DNA from 2 places in the Hydrogenophaga sp. SL48 genome. Region 2 is predicted to be linked to the other one. Evidence: riboswitches for the same ligand, from Rfam matches in the RefSeq annotation. Region 2 holds a riboswitch; the other holds the start of a gene.
What was found. Region 2 has a riboswitch for thiamine pyrophosphate ahead of thiC (phosphomethylpyrimidine synthase ThiC). Riboswitches for the same ligand answer to the same signal wherever they lie in the genome.
Positions count from the first base shown of each region.

Region 1: it holds a riboswitch for thiamine pyrophosphate, as region 2 does, so the genes downstream of both, IM738_RS13190 (thiamine ABC transporter substrate-binding protein) here and thiC (phosphomethylpyrimidine synthase ThiC) in region 2, are expected to answer to the same signal.

Region 1 is NZ_CP063400.1:2,780,975-2,788,565, forward strand. It holds gene IM738_RS13160 (lytic murein transglycosylase) at 1-308, shown strand, start outside; gene IM738_RS13165 (DUF4124 domain-containing protein) at 395-883, shown strand; gene IM738_RS13170 (hypothetical protein) at 932-1,384, opposite strand; gene IM738_RS13175 (heavy metal-binding domain-containing protein) at 1,392-1,739, opposite strand; gene IM738_RS13180 (ABC transporter ATP-binding protein) at 1,861-2,505, opposite strand; gene IM738_RS13185 (ABC transporter permease) at 2,498-4,144, opposite strand; gene IM738_RS13190 (thiamine ABC transporter substrate-binding protein) at 4,272-5,261, opposite strand; TPP riboswitch at 5,380-5,490, opposite strand; gene IM738_RS13195 (hypothetical protein) at 5,655-6,371, shown strand; gene IM738_RS13200 (XVIPCD domain-containing protein) at 6,368-7,591, shown strand, end outside.
Region 2 is NZ_CP063400.1:3,372,593-3,380,183, reverse strand. It holds gene thiC (phosphomethylpyrimidine synthase ThiC) at 1-1,612, opposite strand, end outside; TPP riboswitch at 1,729-1,841, opposite strand; gene IM738_RS16000 (DUF6920 family protein) at 2,004-2,864, shown strand; gene IM738_RS15995 (cation-translocating P-type ATPase) at 2,838-5,486, opposite strand; gene IM738_RS15990 (DUF302 domain-containing protein) at 5,636-6,043, shown strand; gene IM738_RS15985 (hypothetical protein) at 6,205-6,693, shown strand; gene IM738_RS15980 (hypothetical protein) at 6,723-7,211, shown strand; gene IM738_RS15975 (LysR family transcriptional regulator) at 7,325-7,591, opposite strand, start outside.

The DNA of each region.
Region 1 (7,591 bases), 590 kb from region 2:
ACTTCGACGCGATCTACAGCTACAACGCCGCCGAGAGCTACGGCCTGGCCATTGCCCACCTGAGCGACCGGCTGCGCGGCGCCGGCCCGTTCACGACCCCGTGGCCCACCGACGACCCGGGCCTCTCACGCGCCGAACGCCGCGAACTGCAAGGCCTGCTGATCCTGCGCGGTCACGACATCGGCGAGGTCGACGGCATGCTGGGCGACAAGAGCCGGGAGGCCATCCGGGTGGAGCAAACCCGGCTGGGGATGGAGGCGGATGGGCGGGGTGGACAGAAGGTGCTGAAGGCACTGCGTAGCCGATAGCCCCACCAGACAATCCTTGGAGAATGCACTCAGAAAAGCGACCCATACAGGGGCACAGCCCCTGAAAACAAAGGCAAGGAGGCCGCATGCGGAACTGGAAAAAAGGGTGGCGAACGTTGTTGTGGTGCGTACTCATGTGCGCCCATGTGATGTCGATCGCCCAGGTCTACACCTGGACAGACAAGGACGGGCGAAAGCACTTCGGGGATCCGGCCACCACACCGGAGGACAAACGCGACTTGCCGGTCCATGTGCACCCACCGAACGTCGCGGACAGATTCGTCCCCAACCCGGGGAACAATGCGAACGGCGCCGAGATGGGCGACGCCACCACACCGGGCGCACCGGCCGTCTCCATCGCGCCAACGGGCGGGCCCAACAAGCCCGCATTCAACGATCGCTCAGGTTGCCAGGCCGCCCGGCAGGCCTATGACGCCAGCGTGGCTTGCTACGCCGAATGCGGAAAGACATCTTGCAGGGGAGGGCTGGCTCAAGGAGGCAGGGGTTCTAGCAGCTGCGGCCGAAACAACGCCGACTGCGGCCACTGCAAGGATCTGCCCATGCCACGCTGTTGACGGTCTTGCCTGTCAGCAACCCCGACTGCACGGTGCGCAGAGCGAGCTTCAAAGCCAGCCGAACTGCGCCCGCACATCCCGCGCGGTCACGTTCACCGGCGCCGTGGGGGCCTGCGTGTACTGCCGCAGGTTGGGTGCCCGCACGCCGCCGCCGTCCTGGCCGAGCACGGCCACGCCCTTGATGTGCCAGCCCCGTTCGCGCAGCGCGGCCACGTAGGCCTGGGCGTCGGGGAAGGTCTCCAGGTCGGTCTTGTATGCCGTGGGCGAGAGGCAGAACACCACCGCCTCGCAGCGCGAGCGCGTCACCTCGTGGATGAAGTCGTCGATCGAGGTGCGGGTGATCTGCAGGGTGCCGACCCGGGCGTAGAAACGCTGTGGCCGTTTGTTGCTTTGCAGCTGGATGTCGCGCACGCTGCGGTTGAAACAGCCGGTGAGACTGCGCACCACCGAGGTCTTGCGGGTGTTGGCGTTGCCAATGAGGATGTAGGCGTCCATGGGCATGAACCGCTCAGCCCAGCTTCACCGCCGTGCCGCTGACGGCGACCATCATCATGCCGTTGGCCTCGCCCATGACCTCGTAGTCGAAGTCGATGCCGATCACACCGTTGGCACCCATGGCTTTCGCGGCCTCGATCAGGCCGTCCATCGCGGCGTCGCGCGCGCCGGCCAGCGCGCGTTCGTAGCCACCGGCCCGGCCGCCGACCACGTCGCGCACGGAAGAAAACATGTCGCGGAAGATGTTGGCGCCGATGATGGCCTCACCGTTGACCACACCGAGGTACTGGCCCAGCTCGATGCCGGGCGGCGTGGTGGTGCTGAGGAAAAAACCGTCGGTGCTTTTGGAAAACCAGCCCATGTGAACCTCCGTTGGATGCGTGTGGTGGATGCACCCGGGGGTGCGTTCGGATTCATTGTGCCAGCGCTGTCAGCACCCTCACCCCAGCCATCTCCCGCACGCAGGCGAGAGCGCAAAGCACTCACCAGAGCGCGACCAGCCGCCCCTCGCGCAGCGCCCAGGCGCGCTGGGCCATGGCGCGCGCCTCCTGCTCGTCGTGCGTCACGAGGATGGCGGTCATGCCGGCTTCGGTGATGCGTTCGCGAAACTCGGCGCGCAGCTGTTCGCGCAGCGCGGTGTCGAGCGCGCTGAAGGGTTCGTCGAGCAGCAGGGCGCGGGGCGCGGTGATGAGCGCGCGCGCCAGCGCCACGCGCTGCTGCTCGCCGCCCGAGAGCGTCCAGACCTTGCCCAATGCGTGACCGGCAAGGCCGAAGCGCGCGAGCATGATGCGGGCCCGATCACGCGCCTCACTGCGGCGCACGCCCTGTTCCACCAGACCGAAGGCCACGTTGTCCTGCACGTTGAGGTGGGGGAACAGAGCGAAGTCCTGGAACATGAGCGCGAAGCCGCGCCGCTCGGGCGGCAGCGCCGTGATGTCCACGCCGTCGAACCACACGCTCCCCGCCTCGGGCGCCTCCAGCCCGGCCACGATCTTGAGCAAGGTGCTTTTGCCGCTGCCCGACGCCCCGAGCAGGGCCACGGTTTCGCCCGCGGCCACGCTCAGGCTCACGCCCGCGAGCAGCGGCCGGTGGTCCCATTGTTTGGCGATGTCGCGCAGTTCAAGCATGGGGTTCATTGTCCATGTGTGCAGGGCCTTCGATCAGCATGAAGGCCAGCGGCGCGAGCACCATCAGCAGACAGGCGAGCACGAGCGCGGCGTCGAGGTTGGCGGCGCCGGGCCTGCCCAGGTGCTGGTAGATCAGGGTGGTGAGCGTGGTCCACTCGGGCCGCGAGAGAAACAGCGTGACGGCGAATTCGCCGAGCGCGGTCGCGGCCGCGAAGGCCATGCCCCGGCGCAGCGCGGGCGCCACCATGGGCAAGGTGACCCGCCAGAACACGCGCCAAGGATTCGCGCCCAGCGAAGCCGCCGCCTGCGCGCAGCTCGCGGGCAGACCGTCGAGCGCGGCGGTGAGCGACTTCGCGATGAAGGGGTAGGCCAGCAACGCATACGCCGCCAGCAGCAGGGCGAGGCTCGCGGTCAGGTCCGGGTAGAGCAGCAACAGGCCGAAGGCCACGGTCACAGGCGACACCACGAACGGCAAAAAAGCCGCCGCGCGCCAGGCCAGCGCCAGCCAGCCTCGCGCCTCGCTGGCGTGTCGCGCCATCGAAGCCGCGTCGAGCGCGCGCACCGCGAGCGCGTGCGTGAGGCCCAGCGCGGTGGCGAGCGCCAGCGCCATGGCGGTGAAGCGCAACGTGTTCCACAACGCGTTCAGCGTCTCGATCTCCATCAGCACGTCGGCGCCCTGCCCCGCCACCAAAGCCTGAGCGGCACGCCACACGATGGCAAGCAACGGCGCGGCGCACACCACGAACAGCACCCCCAGCGCGGCCGCCACGGCCGCCCACTGCCAAGGGCTGCCCGGGCGTTGCCGCGCAATGGGCGTCACGCGCCCCGGCGCGGCCAGCCGTTTTTCCAGCCAGGCGTAGGTCAGCGCCACCGCGCCAGTGAGCCCCAGCATCCAGACCGCGAGCACGCCCGCGCGGCCCAGCTCCAGCTCGTGTGCGACCAGGGTGTAGATCTCCACCTCGGCGGTGGCGTAGCGCTGCCCGCCGAGGATCAGCGCGAGGCCGAAGCCCGCGAAACAGTAGAGAAACACCAGACACAGTGCTGACGCCAGCCAGGGCAGGATGGCCGGCCATTCGACGCGCCAGAACGCGCGCCAGGGCGTGGCGCCCAGTGTGCGCGCGGCGGCCACGCGCGGCGCGCTCACCTGCTCCAGCGCGTCCACGCCCGCGCGCACCACGAGGCACAGGTTGAAAAACAGGTTGCCGTAGAGCAGCAGCCAGGGCGTGTCCACCAGCTCGATGCCAGCCTCGGCCAGCGGCCCGCCGAGCAGCCCGCGCGGCCCCCAGAGCGCCAGCACACCGAGCGCCGCCACCAGCGTGGGCACCACGAAGGGCAGCATCAAGAGACGCAGCACCAGCGCGCGGCCGGGAAACGCCAGCCGGGCCAGCACCCAGGCCACGGGCAGCCCCAGCAACAAGGCCAGCACGCAGGTGATGCCCGCCTGCGCGAACGACCACACGATGCGCCAGCGCAGGAAATGATCCTGCCAGACATCGAGCCAGCGCACCGGCTCGGCGCCCTCCAGCCCACCCGCCCCCAGCCCCTCGATCAACAAGCGCCACACCGGCGCCACCAGCACCAGCGCCAGAAAGCCCAGCGGCAGCGCGGGCAGCAGCCAGCGCGATCTCAAGCCATGCATGAGCGTGCAGAACCAGGGCGGAGGGCCGAAGCACGTGCCCCGACCAGGGCACCCGTGGAACCGGCTTCGCCGGGCCACCCGGTGCGTCCCCCCTCCAGGGGGGAAGCCGCGAAGCGGCGCAGGGGGTTCATTTCAAGACGGTCTTGGTCCAGCGCTGCATCCAGGCCTTGCCCTTGGCAGAGGCCTCGGCGGCGGGCGGGTTGTCAAACGCCGTCGGCTCGCTCGCGTGCGCCTTGATCACGTCCACGCGCGCGGCGCCCGCCTCGGCCGGGAACATCCACATCGTGGTCTGCAGCGCCTGCTGGGCCGGGGCCGAGCGCAGGAGCTCGATGAACTGGCCGGCGGCGGCCTGGGCGGCCGGGTTGCCGCCCTTGACCAGCGCCACGCCCTCGACCTGGCGGAACACACCGCCCTTGAGGAACAGGTTGGCCGTGGGCGACTCGGTGATCTTCTCCTTGCTGTAGAAGACCTCGGCCGCCGGGCTGCTGGCGTAGCTCACGACGATGGGGCGCGTGCCGCCGTTGCGCGTGAACTCGGTGTAGTAGGCCTCGGTCCAGCCCTTGACCACCTTCAAGCCGTTGGCGCGCATCCGGCCCCACCATTTGAAGGCACCCTCTTCGCCCAGGCCAGCGATGGTGGCGTACACAAAGGCCTGGCCCGGGCTGGAGGTGGCCGGGTTCTGCACCACCAGCAGCTTGGCGTAGGCGGGCTGGGTCAGGTCGTCCAGCGAGGCGGGCAGCGCCAGGCCCTTCTTGGCGAACCAGGCCTTGTCGATGTTGAGCGTGACGTAGCCGTAGTCCACCGGCACCACGCCGCCGTCCAGCGCCACAGCCGCCGCGCGCTGCGCCGCCGGGCCGCTGTAGGGCTCGATCACGCCAGCCGAGAGCGCGCGCGGGAGCAGCGTGTTGTCGATGCCGAACACCACGTCGGCGATGGGTTTGGCCTTGGTGAGGATGAGCTTGTTGGTCATCTCGCCGGCGTCGCCGGCCTTGACGATCTGCAGCTTCGTGCCGGCCTCTTTCTCGAACTGCGCGAGCAGCTCCTTGGGCAAGTCGAACGAGCTGTGGGTGAGCACACGCAGGGTCGGCTTGGCCTGCGCGTGCGCGAGGGGCGACAACGCCGCAAGGGACAACGAAGCCAGAACCCAATGAAAAATCCGCCGCTGCATGTGAAACCGCCTTGTCAAAAAAACGCCTGCTGGAAGCGCTTGAAAGGGACGGATCACTGCACCACAGCGGACCGGCTCATCACGCTCCCTACGCTGGCACAACCCAGATCAGGTGAGAGGGGTATTTCTCAGCCGCTGCCCGCATCGCTGCGGGTGGTGGGCACCCCCGGTGAAGCTGCGGATTGTAGTCGTCGCTCATCCCTTTTTTGGAGAGAGGGGCCGTGTCCACCACCGGCTGCAGGCCAAGAAGCCCCACGGGCTTTACCTATACTTCCAGTAGGCCTATCGGTGTACACAACCGGGGGCCGTTTGTCATGGCCGAAAAACATCAAGGAGGTGTGTGTGCATGAATTCCCTTTTCACCGCTGGGGCCGAGTGGCCTGCATCGTTGCCGTCTGGGGGCCGCTGATGGCCTGCCAACCCACCGCGCCCACCGGGCAGCCAACCGGCACTTCCGCCACCACCGCACAGGCCACGGGGGCGCAGAAGAACGACAAGTCGGAGCAGGCGCATCTGTTCAAGGTCAATCCCTCGCCCAAACAGGTGTTCGAGGTCGAGTTCGAGATTCACGATGCGCCGGGGCCGTTGATGGCGGTACGGGGAAGCGCTGGTTACAGCGCGACGCAGGCCCCCAACTGCACCTTCGTCACCAATGCCTGGGCTGGCACCTGGGGCACACCGTTCAAAGGTCTGAGCTTGCCCGTCACACCCATGGGGCCCAATCGCTTTGTGATGACGGTGGCGCTGGACGGCATGCTGGACGAGGACTACTACGGCAAGGGCGTTTGCCGTTGGAAGATGGGCGGCGCGGGAGCGGGTTTCGCTGCCAGCGCGGCGGAGGAAGACACCCAATATGGCTTGTCACTGGACGCAAAGGAGTTCGTGGACGGCGCCACATACCGGAAGTACTACTGGAAAGGCAATTACCCTCAAAGAAAGACGAAAAACGAATCTGGCATTCCCTCGAGCTCCGCTGGTGTTTCCAAGCCTGAAGACCTCTTGCCCGGTTTTCGTGAAAACGTCTTCTCTATCACCGCCAAAGTGCGGGTCAAGCCATGAGTATCAGCAGCCAGCAATACGCGGATCTGTCGTTTCGCGTCTATCGAAGTACGCCCGCCCGAAGCTACGCGCGCGCCGATGATTCAGCTCCTTCTGTCGAGTCGGGTGACGTGAAGTTCTACATTCGCGCTCATGTGGACAACCCAAGGACCGGTTACCAGGGCACCATTTACCAGCGCAGGGACACCGGGGAACTCGTGGTTGCCCACCGAGGCACCGAATTCGACCGCGAAGCCTTCAAGGACGGCGCACTGGCCGACGGCGGCATGGTGCTCAATCGCTCCAATCTTCAAGCCGACGATGCGATTGCCTTGACACGTCAAGCCATCAATCTGGCCAAAGAAGACCAAGGCGACGGTTACCCTTCCGGCCCCGTCACCACCACCGGCCACTCCCTCGGCGGCACGCTCGCCCAGGTCAGCGCCCACCATTTCGACCTCAAGGGCGAGACCTTCAACGCCTATGGCGCCGCCAGCCTGGGGCGGCGCATTCCCGAGGGCGGGCACTCGGTGATCAACCACATGATGGCAGGTGACGCCGTGAGTGCCGCCAGCCCCCACTTCGGCGAAACCCGCATCTACGCCCGGCAACAGGAGGTCGATACGCTGCTGGCCAAGGGTTACGACAACAAGACCCACTGGAGCGACCCGCTGCGCCCCTATTCCCCCGCGCTCTGGGCCGCGGGCATGACGCCGCCGAGCACCCTCAGCGCGGCGGTGGCCATGGGGGGCAGCCACAGCATGCACCACTTCGTGGGCGTCGATGCCGCAGGCCAGCCCGACCGCTCCATCCTGGACGATCCGCAGGCCCGCAGCCTGGCGCAGCAACAGTCGGTGCAGATCGGCGAGTACCGCCACGACGTGCGCCAGATGCGCGGCGTGTTGACCGCCGTGTCTCGCGGCCTGGACGGCAACGTCAAAGACGCCATCGACACGATTCGCGGCCCGCACGACCCGGGTGAGCCCTCGCAGCGCGACCGCAAGGGTGCCTCGCTCGACCCGACGGCCCTGCCTCAGGGGTCGCGCCAGTTGCTCGACGACAGCCGCGACCATGTGCAGCGGCTGGCTCAGCAACACGGACTGCCGTGGGACCAGGGTCTGGAGAACACGGTCCACGCACTGGCGCAAAAGGGCTCGGAAGCGGGCCTGCATCGCATCACCCACCTCAAGGTGGACGGCGGGCAGATCCGCTTCGCCGAGCAAGACGGCCTGACCCTGAAA
Region 2 (7,591 bases):
CTTTGCTCATGGCGTCGTCGCGCGCGCGGGCACCGGGGTGGCCCTTGGCGATGTCGGCGGCGTGGGCGGCGATCTTGTAGGCAATGATCCCCTGCTTCACGTCGTCGCGGTCGGGCAGGCCCAGGTGTTCCTTGGGCGTCACGTAGCAGAGCATGGAGGTGCCCATCCAGCCGATCATGGCCGCACCCACGGCCGAGGCGATGTGGTCGTAGCCCGGCGCGATGTCGATGGTCAGCGGGCCCAGCGTGTAGAACGGCGCCTCGTGGCAGTGCTTGAGCTGCTCGTCCATGTTGGCCTGGATCAGGTGCATGGGCACGTGGCCGGGGCCTTCGATCATGGTCTGCACGTCGTGCTTCCAGGCCACCTGCGTGAGCTCACCCAGCGTCTTCAATTCGGCGAACTGCGCTTCGTCGTTGGCGTCCGAAGCACTGCCGGGGCGCAGGCCGTCGCCGAGCGAGAAGCTCACGTCGTAGGCCTTCATGATCTCGCAGATCTCTTCGAAGTGCGTGTAGAGGAAGTTCTCCTTGTGGTGGGTGATGCACCACTTGGCGAGGATGGAGCCGCCGCGCGAGACGATGCCGGTGCGGCGCTGCGCCGTGAGGTGGATGTAGGCCAGGCGCACACCGGCGTGGATGGTGAAGTAGTCCACGCCCTGTTCGGCCTGCTCGATCAGCGTGTCGCGGTAGATCGCCCAGGTCAGGTCTTCGGCGACGCCGCCCACCTTTTCCAGCGCCTGGTAGATAGGCACCGTGCCAATGGGCACGGGCGAGTTGCGCACGATCCAGTCGCGCGTGGTGTGGATGTTTTTGCCGGTGGACAGGTCCATCACGTTGTCGGCGCCCCAGCGGATCGCCCACACCAGCTTGTCCACTTCTTCCTCGATGCTGGAGGTCACGGCCGAGTTGCCGATGTTGGCGTTGATCTTGACGCCGAAGTTGCGCCCGATGGCCATGGGCTCCACTTCAGGGTGGTTGATGTTGGCCGGGATGATGGCGCGGCCGCGCGCCACCTCGTCGCGCACGAACTCGGGCGTGAACACCTCGGGAATGCGCGCGCCCATGGGGTTGCCGCGCAGGCGCGCTTCACGCGCCGGGTCGCCCAGGTACTCGCGCATCCACTCGCGCTTGCCGTTTTCGCGCAGGGCCACGTACTCCATCTCGGGCGTGACGATACCTTTGCGCGCGTAGTGCATCTGGGACACGTTCATGCCGCTCTTGGCGCGGCGCGGCGTGCGTTGCAGGCCGGCGGCCTCGGCGCGCAGGGCTTCGATGCGTTCGATGGTGGTGCCGTTCTGCGCGGCCTCGTTCTTGATGCCGTCGTCCAGCGCGGCGCGCTGGCGGCCTTCGTAGCTCTCGGTGTCGCCGCGCGCCGCGATCCAGGCGCCGCGCACGTCGGCCAGGCCGGTGCGCACGTCGATGGCGGCGGCTGGGTCGCTGTAGGGGCCGGAGGTGTCGTACACCGTGACCTGCTCACCGTTGGACAGCAGGATCTCCCGCATGGGGACCTGGATGCTGGCTTGCGAGCCGGGCACGTAGACCTTGCGCGAAGCAGGGAAGGGCTCGCGGCTGAGGGCGAACTGGTCGGCGAAGGGAATCTTGTCGGGGGCGTTCATGGCGGTCTCCTGTGTGGGGCTGTGGATGCTCCGGAGACCGCCCGTCAAAACATGCACCCGGGTCCACCGCTGGTGTGGACGGACCCGTCGCACGAGGGACGGGTGGGGGATGCAGGCCCTGGGGGCTGCGCTCTTCTTTCGCTGGTACTAGCCAGATCAAGTTCACGGGTTCGGTTCTTCAACCATCTCAGCGCTGGACCTTTCGGTCTGTGCACCCCGGAGCAGGACGGAGTGTAGCGTGGTTTCCGGCGGGCGCCGTGCGCTGACCCCACGGGGTCCAGGCCCATCGTGGCGCGGCGGCGTCCTCCAGCGCACAGACCGGGGTGCCATCGCTTGGTAGGCTGGAGGGCCGTGGCCCGCCGCCGCCCCGCATCCTGAAAGCACCCGCTCCATGACCTGGTTTCACTGGCTTCTCTTCACCGCCGGCGCGCTGGCGCTGCTGTGGGCGGCGCTCACCGCCGGGGGTGCCTGGCGCTGGAACGCCGCCACGCGCGCCTTCATCGCCCGCCTGGACGCGCAACGCCTGCCGGCCTCGGCGGCCCGCTACGACCCGCGCGAGATCGAAGGCCTGCCCGCGCCGGTGCGGCGCTACTTCAGCACCGTGCTCACACCGGGCCAACCCCTGGTCACCACCGCCACGCTGGAACACACCGGCAGCTTCAACCTGTCGGTCACCGGCGAACAGTGGAAGCCCTTCACCTCGCGCCAGCGGGTGGTTGTGCAGCGCCCCGGGTTTCTCTGGGACGCGCGCATCGCCATGGCGCCCGGTGTGGCCGTGCGCGTGCACGACGGCTACGCGGACGGGCAGGGCCTGCTGCACGCGGCCGTGTTCGGGCTGTTCGATGTGGCCGACATGCAGGGCGGCGGCGAGCTGGCGCGCGGTGAGCTGATGCGCTTCTTGGCCGAAGCCGCCTGGTACCCCACCGCCCTGCTGCCCAGCCAGGGGGTGCGCTGGACCGCCGTGGATGACCACTCGGCGAATGCCACGCTGAGCGACGGGGCGCTTTCGCTCACCCTGCTGTTCCGCTTCGATGACGCGGGCCACATGGCCTCGGTGCGCGCCGAGGCGCGCGGTCGCCTGCTGGGCCAACAGGTGCGCATGGCGCCGTGGGAAGGCACCTGGTCCAACCACCAGCGCGTGGGCAGCATGACCGTGCCGCTCACCGGTGAAGTGGCCTGGCTGCTGCCCGAGGGCCGCAAGACCTACTGGCGCGGCACGGTCACCTCACTGCGCCACGGTCGGTCTGCGTGAGCCGGCGCGGGCCCTTCTGGCCCACTTGATGCCCTCGAACCAGAACACGCTGAACAGGCCCAGCCCGCCGGCGGCGGCCAGCTCGTGCATGGGCAAGGGCGCAAAGCGCAACACGCCCACCGCCCAGGGCACATAGAGCGCGGCCAGCAGCAGCGCCAACGCCAGACCCACCACCACCCAGAGCGTGGTGTTCGGCGTGCGCAGCGTGGCCCAGAGCGGCCTCGTGGCCGATCGGTTGGACAGGATGAGTGCCAGGTTGCCGATCACCAGCGTGGCAAAGGCAAAAGCGCGGGCCTCTGCCTCGGGCAGCCGGGGCGCCGCCCAGGCAAACGCGCCCAACACCGCCGCCAGCACGCCCAGGCCCTGCAGCAGCGCCAGCCACAGGGTGACGCCGCCAAACAGCGGTGCGTTGGCGTCGCGCGGCGGGCGCTGCATCACGTCGCTCTCGGCGGGTTCGTTTTCAAAGGCAATCGAGCAGGCCGGGTCGATGATGAGTTCAAGCAGGGCAATGTGCATCGGGAACAGCAGCGCCGGCCAGCCGAGCAGCACCGGCAGCAGCGCCATGCCCGCGATCGGCACGTGCACCGCCAGGATGTACGACATGGCCTTGCGCAGGTTGTCGAAGATGCGGCGCCCCAGCCGCACCGCGCGCACGATGGCCGCGAAGTCGTCCTCCACCAGCACCAGCGAGGCCGACTCGCGCGCCACGTCGGTGCCGCGCTGGCCCATGGCCACGCCCACATGCGCCGCGCGCAAGGCCGGCGCGTCGTTCACACCGTCGCCCGTCATGGCGACGATGTCGCCGCGCGCTTTCAGCGCCTGCACGATGCGCAGCTTCTGCTCGGGCGCGATGCGCGCGCACACGCTCACGCTCGCCATGCGCTCGCGCAGGGCGGCGTCGCTCAGCGTCGCCATCTCGTCGCCCGAGAGCACCTCGGCGGCCGACTCCGCCAGGCCCGCCTGCCGCGCGATCGCCTGCGCCGTGGCCGGGTAGTCGCCGGTGATCATCACCACGCGGATGCCGGCCGCGCGGCACTCGGCGATGGCGGCGGGCACCTGCGGGCGCACCGGGTCTGCGAGGCCCAGCAGGCCGACGAACGTGAAGTCGAAATCGTGCTCGTTGGCGGGCCAGTCCTGGCCTTCGAAGCGGCCCTGGGCGACGGCGAGCACGCGCAGGCCCTCGGCGGCGAGTTCGTCCACCACGCTGGCAATGTGGGCCTTCTGCGCGTCGTCGAGGTGGCACAGGTCCACCACGGCCTCGGGCGCGCCCTTGGCGGCCACGGTCTGCACACCATCCTGTGACGAAGCCCACACATGCGACATGGCGCGCAGCGCGGGGCTGAGCGCGTAGGTCTGCACCAGCCGCCAGTCGCGGTGCAGGTGCTCGGTGTCGGTCAGGAAGCGTTCGCCCAGCTGGTGAAACGCCTTCTCCATCGGGTCGAACGGGTCCACCACGCTCGCCAGGATCGAAAACTCCACCAGCGTGTGGAAGGCCTCGGGCAGCGGTGAACCGTCCCCGGCCTCCAGCGCCAGCCGGTCGGCGAGCGCCACGCCGCCCGCCGCCAGGTGCGTCACCGTCATGCGGTTGCCGGTCAGCGTGCCGGTCTTGTCGCTGCACAGCACCGTGGTCGCGCCCAGCGTTTCGATCGCGTTGATGCGGCGCGTGAGCACGCCTTCTTTGGACAGGCGGCGCGCGCCCAGCGCCGGGAACACGGTCATCACCACCGGGTATTCCTCCGGCAGCATCGCCATGGCCAGTGCGATGCCGGCCAGCAGCGCCTGCAGCCAGTCGCCCCGCACCAGGCCGTGCACCAGCACCAGCGCCAGGCTGAGCGCCAGCGCCAGCAGGGCCAGGTTGCGCACGAGTTGCGCCGTCTGCTTCTGCAGCGGTGAACGTTCTGTCTCCAGCGTGCCCAGCGCCGTGCCGATGCGCCCGATCTCGCTGCGCGCGCCGGTGGCCATCACGCGCGCCAGCGCGTGCCCCTGCACGATCAGCGTGCCCGCGTACACGCTGGGCAGGTCGTCGCCGCCGGGGCGGGCTCGGGCGGCGTCGTCGGCCTGCGGGTTCGCCGCCAGCTCCGGTGTCAGCGCTGCCCGCTTGCTCACCGGCACCGGCTCGCCGGTCAGCAGCGATTCGTCCGCCTGCACGCCGTCGGCCGACACCAGCAGCGCGTCGGCCGGCACGCGGTCGCCTTCGCTCAGCTGCAGCAGGTCGCCGCGCACCACGTCGCGCCCGGCAATGCGCTGCGGCACACCGTCCCGGATCACCAGCGCGCGCGGGCTGGTCAGGTCGCGCAGCGCTTCGATCGCGCGCTCGGTCTTGCCCTCCTGGTACAGCGTCAGCCCCAGCGTGATGACCACAAAGCCGAACAGCGTCAGGCCCTCCTGCAGGTCGCCGAACACCATGTAGAGCGTGCCGGCCGCGAGCAGCAAGAGGAACATCGGCTCTCGCACCGTGTCGAGCGCGATGGACAGCAGGCTGCGCTGCTGCCCGCCCGGCAGGGCGTTGGGGCCGTCTTCGGCGAGGCGCTGCGCCGCGTCGGCCGCGGACAGGCCAGGCCCGCTGCCAGGGGCCGGTGTCGCGGGGGTGGGTGCCGGGGCGGCGGGTGGGGTGGTGGTCAAGGTGTTGCTCAAGGGGACGCAGTCATCGATGATGGCATTCTGAATCTGACGTTGGCGTCGTGCCTGGTCGGTGCGGTCTCGAACAGACGCATCGCCGCGCGAAGGCCATCTTCGGAGCCGAACCACCCACCCCAGGAAGGACCCCCCCCATGTATGGATTCACCACCACGCTCAGCGGCGTCTCGTTTGACGATGCGCTCGCCAAGACCACGCAGGCGCTCAAGGCCGAAGGCTTTGGCGTGCTGAGCGACATCGACGTGCAAGCCGCGATGAAAGACAAGCTCGGCGAAGACATGCCGCCCTACCGCATCCTTGGCGCGTGCAACCCGCCGCTGGCTTTTCAGGCCTTGCAGGCGGTGCCCGACATCGGGTTGCTGCTGCCCTGCAATGTGATCGTGCGGGAGGTGGAGCCCGGCCAGGTGGTGGTCGGCTTCCTGGACCCGCAGGTCATGGTGAAGCTGGTCGGCGGCGCCGGCGTGAAAACCGTGGCCGACGAGGCCGAACAGCGCCTTCGGAGGGTCTGCGCCAGCCTCGGCGGGAACGCCGTTTCGCCCTGAAGGCAACGCTCGCCCCGGGGCCTGACCCGCGCTGAAGCGCCCGGGGTGCCTCCGCGCGGTCCCGCCCGATCCGTTCCTCCCCCCGGCCTGAAGCGGCCGGATCGCCTTCGGCGAGAATGTGCGGCCTTCTCGGAGGGAGAAGGGATCCACAGGGAGGAACCATGAAGAAACTGGTCTGGCTGGCCGCGCTGGTGGCGCTGTTTTACGGCCACAGCCGCTGGATGTTGTCGGAAAGCCGGGCGCTGCGCTGGATCGAGTCGCACGAGCAGGCGGTCTTTGAGCAGAAAGAGGGCGTCTGCAATGACTTCAGCTGGGACACCGAAGTGAGCGTGCGGGCGGTGCACGCCAAGGGCGAGTGGCAGCTGGACGGCGACAGGGCCTATGTGTGCGACTACATCAAGGCCGCAAACGCCACCGTGCGCCTGCTCAAGCCGCAGATCCACACCGACACCGACCTGGTGAGCGTTCAGCGCTCGGGCTTTCCCTGGATGTCGGCCGAGGTCAAGGTCCGGCAGAACACACGCTTTGAACTGCCCGGCATGCCCACGCTGACCGAGGCGGGCGAGACCACCTACGTCCTGCGGCGCACCATCAAGACCGTGCAGATCGCCAAGATGACGACCCGCAGCGAGGGGACGTTCCCCCGCTGAAACCCACCACACAAGAGGAAGAGGAACCCATGAGAAAACTGTTCTGGATCGGCGTGCTCGCCGCCGCGTTTTACGGCCACAGCCGCTTCGTGTTTTCAGAGCCGGCCATGATGAGCTGGATGCAGAAGCAGCAAGACCTGGCCCTGAAGGGCGCGGACGGCATGTGCGACGCCTACGCCCAGGACGTGCAGGTGAACCTGCGCATGCAGACCGAGCGCGGCGAGACGGCGGTGGAGGGCGGCAAGGAAGATCTCTGCAACCACCTCAAGGACGCCAGCGCCGCCCTGCGGGTGACCCAGCCGAGCCTGAACATCAACAACGAGCTGCTGAGCCTGGAACCCTCGGGATTCCCCTGGATGTCGGCCACCGTCAAGCTGCGCCAGACCTCCACCCTGCGGATGCGCGGGGCGCCCTTGATGACCGAGGTGAGCGACAGCACCTACGTGGTGAAGCGCACGCTCGAAGGTCGACAGATCACCTCCATCGACTCAGACAGCACGGTGTCGCTGAGCCGCTGATCGCGGGTCTGTCTGGGAGGGGGCAAGACCACCCGCTCCGTCCCGCTCACCGCTGTCGTCCTGCCCCGTGGCCGAGCGGTTTGCGCAGGCGGCGCCCCGCTGATAGGGGCCGGTCAGGCGGGCGCCCAGCCGGGCGCGGTCTGCAGCAGGTGGCGGCGGAACACCTGCGCAATGGGTGAGAGCTGCTTCGCGCGCGGGTGCACCAGGTGCCACTGCGAGCGGATGGGGAAGCCGCTGACGGGCAGGACGCACAGGTCCTGGCCGAGCCCGCCGTCCTTGAGCGCGTGACGCGAGACGATGGCCACACCCAGGTGGCCGGCCACCGCTTCCTTGATGGCCTCGTTGCTGCCCAGTTCCAGCTTGAGCGCGGGTTCGAAGCC